Regions from separate parts of the Martelella sp. K41-7 genome, predicted to be linked through region 1. Evidence: riboswitches for the same ligand, from Rfam matches in the RefSeq annotation. Region 1 holds a riboswitch; the other holds the start of a gene.
The links. Region 1 has a riboswitch for S-adenosylmethionine ahead of AC0L7L_RS13230 (O-succinylhomoserine sulfhydrylase). Riboswitches for the same ligand answer to the same signal wherever they lie in the genome.
Positions count from the first base shown of each region.

Region 1 (3,402 bases):
TCGATCGCGGTTTTCCTGATGGCTGTGCGTGGCCGCGTCTCGAAGGAAGCGTTCGACCGGTTCCGCAGGGAACAGCACGATATCGAGCTACAGGAATATGACGGTGACGATGTCGAGGACGTGATGTCGCGCGACTGACACCACTGCATTAACACAGACAAATGCCGCTCTTCCTTGCCGGGAAGGGCGACCTTTGTTGTTTCGCGCTTCAGTGGTGCGACCGGTCTTCGTAAGGCGAGTCCAGCGAAAACGGCGGGATCACCACCCGCAACAGCCGGTTGTCGCCGGTGCGCAGGACATAATGGCCGACCATGATGCCGGAAGGCGTGTCTAGCGGGGCTGCCGACTGGTAGGCAAAGCGTCCGCCGCTCTCAAGCACCGGTTGCTTGCCGGCGACGCCGGGGCCGTTGACGGTCTCGACAATACCGTCGGCGTTGGTGATGGTCCAGTGGCGGGCAATGATCTGGACCTCGATCGCCCCGTGATTGACGATCTCGATATCGTAGGCCCAGACAAACTGGTCATCCGCCGGGGAGGAATGCTCGTCCAGAAAACGGGTCTCCACCTTGATCTCTATGTCGTCCGTCGTTTCGCTGTCCACTGGCCGGCTCCGGAAATGTCCTGCCCGGCCGGTGTCGGTGGTCGCCGGTCGGTCCTGATCCGCAATTCTGACGCTTATGCCGGCAGTTTTGCAAGTGCCGCTGCAAAATCGTCGATCAGATCGTCGCTATCCTCGATACCGGCCGAAAAACGGATCGTGCCGCCGGTAATACCAAGTTCGGCGCGCGCCTCGTCGGAGAGGTTCTTGTGGGTTGTCGTCGCCGGATGGGTGATCAGGCTCTTGGCATCGCCGAGATTGTTGGAAATCGAGACGATGTCCAGCGCATCCTGAAGCGCAAAGGCCGCATCCTTGCCGCCCTTCAGTTCGAAGGCGATCAGCGACGATCCGGCTTTCATCTGCTTTTTGATGATGTCAGCCTGCGGGTGATCGGCGCGGCCGGGATAGATCACGCGGGCGACCTGTTTCTGATCGGCAAGGAAATCCGCAATTCTTGCGGCACTTTCGGTCTGCTGGCGGACGCGCAACGGAAAAGTTTCCAGCCCCTTCATCAACAGCCAGGCGTTGAAGGGCGACAGCGCAGGGCCGGTGTGGCGGAAATAGTCCTGCAGTTCTTCCTCAACCCATTCCTTGGACGACAGGACAACGCCTCCGAGGCAGCGGCCCTGACCATCGATATGCTTGGTTGCCGAGTAGACGACGACATCCGCACCGAGTTCGAGCGGTTTCTGGTAGAGCGCGGTGGCGAATACGTTGTCGACCACCAAACGGGCACCGGCCTGATGGGCAAGCCGCGCGACACCGGCGATATCGATCACTTCGAGTGTCGGGTTGGTCGGGCTTTCAATGAAGAACAATTTTGTGTTCGGGCGGATTGCGGCCTCGAAATTGGCAAGCGCGCGACCGTCGACCAGTGTGCATTCAATGCCATATTTCGGTGCAAGCGTTTCGACCACCCAGCGGCAGGAGCCGAACAGCGCGCGCGCTGCCACGATATGGTCACCGGCCTTCAGTTGGCATAGGATTGCGGCGGAAACGGCGGCCATACCGGAAGCGGTGGCGCGCGCATCTTCCGCGCCTTCAAGCGCGCACATACGTTGTTCGAACATGGCGTTGGTCGGGCTGCCATAGCGGGCATAGATAAAGCCCTCATCCTCGCCCTTGAAGCGGGCCTCGGCGGCGGCAGAATTTTCGTAGAGAAAGCCCTGCGTCATGAAGATGCCCTCCGACATCTCGCCATACTGCGAACGCAGGCTGCCTGCGTGAACGAGCTTGGTTTGCGGACGCCAGGACTGCTTCATCTTTTCTCTCCAAACAAAAAAACCGGTCGCGAAGGGACCGGTTACCCGGCCTTTTAGCTATTTGTTTAACGTGGCTGCAAGCCGACCGGCCAAATCACCACAGGGATAATTCGGCATATTCCCTATCAGCGCTTGCGTCAATTCTGAAACATTGGTTTTGTCGGCCAACAGGAGCAAAACCATGTCAAATAAGCCCGGAATACTGGCCGATCACGCCATTGCCGCCCTGCTGGAGCAGGGCGATCTGGTTGCCGCAAAGCCACTCGACCACGACCAGATCCAGCCCGCCAGCCTCGATCTGAGGCTCGGGGTGAAGGCCTATCGTGTGCGGGCAAGTTTCCTGCCCGGCCCGCGAAATCATGTGGCCGACAAGCTGTCGCATCTCAGCATGCACGAGATCGATCTGACGCAGGGGGCGGTGCTGGAAACTGGCTGTGTCTATATCGTGGAGTTGATGGAAGCCCTCAGGCTGGGCGAAGCGATGGCAGCCTCGACCAACCCCAAAAGCTCGACCGGAAGGCTGGATATTTTCACGCGCGTGATCACCGATTTCGCTCAGGAGTTTGATATCATTCCGGCGGGTTACGAAGGGCCGCTTTATCTGGAGATTTCGCCGCGCACCTTCCCGGTGATCGTGCGGCAGGGCTCCCGGCTTTCGCAGATCCGTTTCCGTTCTGGCCATGCCGTTCTCGCCGAAGATGCGCTGATGGCACTGCACCGCGCCGAAACGCTGGTTGCCAGCGACATGCCCAATATCTCCGATGGCGGGATTGCGCTTTCCATCGATCTGGAGGGTGAGGGGCTGGTCGGTTATCGCGGCAAGCACCACACCGGCGTCATCGATGTCGACCGCAAGGCTGGCTACGACATTCTCGATTTCTGGGAGCCGATCGAGGGACGCGGCAAGGGCGAACTGATCCTCGATCCGGATGAATTCTACATCCTGGTTTCGCGCGAGGCCGTGCATGTACCGCCGCTCTATGCCGCCGAGATGACGCCGTTCGATCCGCTGGTCGGTGAATTCCGCGTGCACTATGCAGGCTTTTTCGACCCAGGTTTCGGCCATGCGCAAGCCGGCGGCAGGGGCGCGCGTGCCGTACTGGAGGTCAGAAGCCACGAAGTGCCCTTCATTCTCGAACACAGCCAGATCGTGGGTCGTCTGGTCTACGAGCACATGATGGATCCGCCGACCGCGCTTTATGGTTCAGGTCTCGGCTCGAACTATCAGGCGCAGGGGCTTAAGCTCTCCAAGCATTTCCGGGTCGGGTAGGAACAGTCCAGAAAAAAACCGGCCACGAAGCGACCGGCTTTTCGATGGCATTCGGAATTGCCGGAACGGCTTCGTTCAGTAACCCGGCGGCAACACGGCCAGTTCGTTGCAGGTCTCTTCATTGCCGACCAGCGTGTCTCGAATTTGCGCCTGCTGGCGTGCCCGTAGACGTGCGTCGTCGATATCGGACTGATCGGCGCCCATCGCCCTCGCCTTGGCATAGATTTCCTCGGATGCATCCTTCAGCTTGGCGTCGCCACGCAGGCTGATGT
Region 1 covers NZ_CM147867.1:2,777,668-2,781,069, forward strand. Annotated here, with positions in the region: gene AC0L7L_RS13220 (APC family permease) at 1-138, shown strand, start outside; gene apaG (Co2+/Mg2+ efflux protein ApaG) at 209-601, opposite strand; gene AC0L7L_RS13230 (O-succinylhomoserine sulfhydrylase) at 676-1,860, opposite strand; SAM riboswitch at 1,894-1,971, opposite strand; gene AC0L7L_RS13235 (2'-deoxycytidine 5'-triphosphate deaminase) at 2,042-3,130, shown strand; gene AC0L7L_RS13240 (hypothetical protein) at 3,206-3,402, opposite strand, start outside.

Region 2 (3,402 bases), 470 kb from region 1:
AAGAGGCTGCGGCGGCGTCAAGACTGACGTCGATATCGGAAACACCGTCAATGCGGCCAAGCGCATTGGTGACCTTTTCGCTGCATTTGCTGCAGCCCATGCCTTCGATTTTCAGCGTCAGTTTCTCTGCCATCTTCGTGCTCCTTGCTGTTGGTGAGACCAAGATGGGGCTTCCAGTAGCTGGAAGGTCAAGGCGGTGCGAGATGTTTTTGATTGCAGCCCACTTGCCAGCAAAAGCAGGACCTGTCTTTGCTAGAAATATTCTGAAGAATTCACCGGAGAGAGAGATGGATTTACACCTCTGGCTTACCTTCGTGGCCGCATCGACAGCACTGCTGTTCATTCCGGGGCCCACTGTTCTTCTCGTCCTGAGCTACGCGCTCGGTCAGGGTCGGCGGGTTGCGCTTGCCACCGTTGCCGGTGTCGCGCTTGGGGACTTTATCGCCATGACCGCTTCGCTTGCCGGGCTCGGCGCGCTGGTGCTGACGTCAGCCAAGCTGTTTCTCGTTCTCAAATGGGTCGGTGCGGCCTATCTTGTTTATCTCGGCACCCGGCTATTCAAAAGCACCGGTCCGAGCGAGGCCGTATCGGCTTCCGCCAACGCCCCGCTTGCAGCAAGGCGGGTTTTCTTTCATGCCATGGGGGTGACGGCGCTGAACCCGAAATCGATTGCCTTCTTCATCGCCTTTGTACCGCAGTTCATAGCACCCGAAACACCGCTTCTTCCACAGTTTGCGATACTCACAGCCACGTTCGTCGGGTTAGGCGCAATCAACGCTCTGGCGTACGCACTAATGGCCGACCGGCTCCGAATAAAGCTGACATCTCCCAAGATTTCTTCATTGTTGCCGCGTCTGGGTGGCAGCGCCCTGATCGCCATGGGCATCACAACGGCGACACTGAGACGGGCGACATCCTGAAAAAGGGTGCTACCGCGAGAATGAACGCGATCTATAACAAAGGGCCCAAAGCATATGCCGCCAGACGCCGAAAAAGTGCTCATCTACGCACGACGTGGCAGCAGAATCCTTGTTTTTGATGAACCGGATTTTCCCGCCGTGCCGCTTCAGGTTCCGGGCGGCACGATAGAACACGGGGAGTCTGCCATTAATGCGGCAAAGCGGGAATTTCACGAGGAAACCGGCTTGTTGCCGAACAAAAACTGGTCAGAACATGGCAGCGCCGACTACAACTTCAGCAAAAACGGCAAGACCGTAAGTCACCGGCGTCACATCTTTACAGTTCTCCTAGAGGATAAAACGCCGGAGTTCTGGTTTCATGACGAGAAGCATTCCTCAGACGGTCATTGCTCCATTCGCTTTCGCCTGTTTTTCCTTGAGTGGAAAGAAGCCACAAGGAGTCTAGGATTTGGCATGGAAATACCGCTTTCGTGGCCGATATTTCGTGCATTTTTCGCCTGAGGCAGCCCACCGGCAAGATGGTGTCTGTTGCGCCATGATTGACGCCCGGCAATTACGGCGATATCTACCTTCTTCTTGTGGTGATTTGGCCGGCCGGCTTGCAGCCACGTAAAACAATTCGCTAAAGGGCCGAAGCAAGCAGAAAATTCCTGCCCATTCGGACCGGTTGCGTATTGAGACGGCCGGTTTCTGTTCGGGATTGGAATGAGACATGCCTATCAAGATTCCAGATACGCTGCCGGCCTTCGAGACACTGATTTCCGAAGGCGTGCGGGTCAAGACGGAAACGGTTGCGGAGCGGCAGGATATTCGGCCGCTGCATTTCGGGCTGCTCAACCTGATGCCGAACAAGATCAGGACCGAGCTTCAGTTCGCGCGCCTTCTCGGCGCCTCTCCGCTGCAGATCGAGCTGTCGCTGGTGCGTGTCGGCGGCCACAAGGCCAAGAACACGCCGATCGACCACCTGCTTTCATTCTACCAGACCTGGGACGAAGTGGCGGAGCGTAAATTCGACGGCTTCATCATCACCGGTGCGCCGGTGGAGACGATCGATTTCGAGGACGTGACCTACTGGAACGAGATGAAGTCGATCCTTGACTGGACCACGACCCATTGCCACTCGACAATGAATATCTGCTGGGGCGCGATGGCCGCTGCCTATCATTTCCACGGCATCCCCAAGAGGCTTCTGGAAAAGAAGGCCTTCGGCGTCCACCGCCACCGCAACCTGAAACCGGCCTCGGTCTATCTCAACGGTTTTTCCGACGATTTCCAGATACCGGTTTCGCGCTGGACAGAGGTGCGCCGGGAGGATCTGGAACGCGTCGCCGGCATGGAATTGCTGATGGATTCCGACGAGGTCGGCCCCTGTCTTGCGCAGGAGAGCTTCGCCAACCGGCTCTACATGTTCAACCATATCGAGTATGATTCCGGTTCGCTCGCCGATGAGTACATGCGTGATGTCGAAGCAAATGTTCCAGTTGACCTGCCATTCAACTATTTCCCGGCAGACGACCCGAACCGCACCCCGCTCAACCGCTGGCGCTCGCATGCGCATCTGCTGTTTGGCAACTGGATCAACGAAGTCTACCAGACGACGCCCTACTCTCTGGAAGAAATCGGCAAAAAGCGCCTGAGCGCTTGAAGCACCGGGCATTCCGGCGCAATATCCGCGCCGCAATGCAACATTTCAGATGCGGAGGATTAAAAAATGAGTGCGCCACAACCGGAAGCCTTCGGCCAGACAAAGGACGGCCAGACCGTCAGCCGAGTCACGATCTCGGGAGGCGGACTGACCGCGAAGATCATCAACTGGGGCGCCGTCGTTCAGGATCTGCGCCTTGAAGGTCACGATCATGCGCTTGTTCTGGGATTTGACGATTTCGACAACTATCCGGCCCATTCTCCCTATTTTGGCGCAACACCGGGGCGTTCGTCCAACCGGATCGCGAATGGCCGTTTTTCAATCGAAGGCAAGGAATATCAGGTCGACTGCAACGAAAACGGCATCACCAATCTGCATGGCGGCAGCAACGGTATCGGCGTCAGCATGTGGGAATTCGAGGAGATCGGCGAAGACCGGGTGACGCTCAAGATCACCGACCCGGACGGACGCGGCGGCTTTCCCGGCAATTGCGAAATCCGCGCGCATTTCCGGCTGAAGCCGCGCGGCGTGTTCTCGGTGGTTTACGAGACAACCGCCGATCAGCCGACGATCGCCAACATGTGCAACCACACCTATTTCAATCTCGGCAACGGCACGGATACCCTCGAGCACACGCTGATGATCATGGCCGACCACTATCTGCCAACGGATGAGCGGCAGATCCCGACTGGCGAGCTGCGGTCTGTCGCAGGCACGCCCTTCGACTTCCGCAAGCCACATCCGATGAAGCGCGAAGACGAGAACGGCCGGCAGGTTTTGTTCGACCACAATTTTTGCCTGTCGACCGAGCGCACCGAAAAGCGGCCGGTGATCAGC
Region 2 covers NZ_CM147867.1:3,247,029-3,250,430, forward strand. Annotated here, with positions in the region: gene AC0L7L_RS15420 (heavy-metal-associated domain-containing protein) at 1-133, opposite strand, end outside; gene AC0L7L_RS15425 (LysE family translocator) at 288-920, shown strand; gene AC0L7L_RS15430 (NUDIX hydrolase) at 975-1,421, shown strand; SAM riboswitch at 1,489-1,566, shown strand; gene AC0L7L_RS15435 (homoserine O-succinyltransferase) at 1,633-2,565, shown strand; gene AC0L7L_RS15440 (aldose epimerase family protein) at 2,632-3,402, shown strand, end outside.
Region 2: it holds a riboswitch for S-adenosylmethionine, as region 1 does, so the genes downstream of both, AC0L7L_RS15435 (homoserine O-succinyltransferase) here and AC0L7L_RS13230 (O-succinylhomoserine sulfhydrylase) in region 1, are expected to answer to the same signal.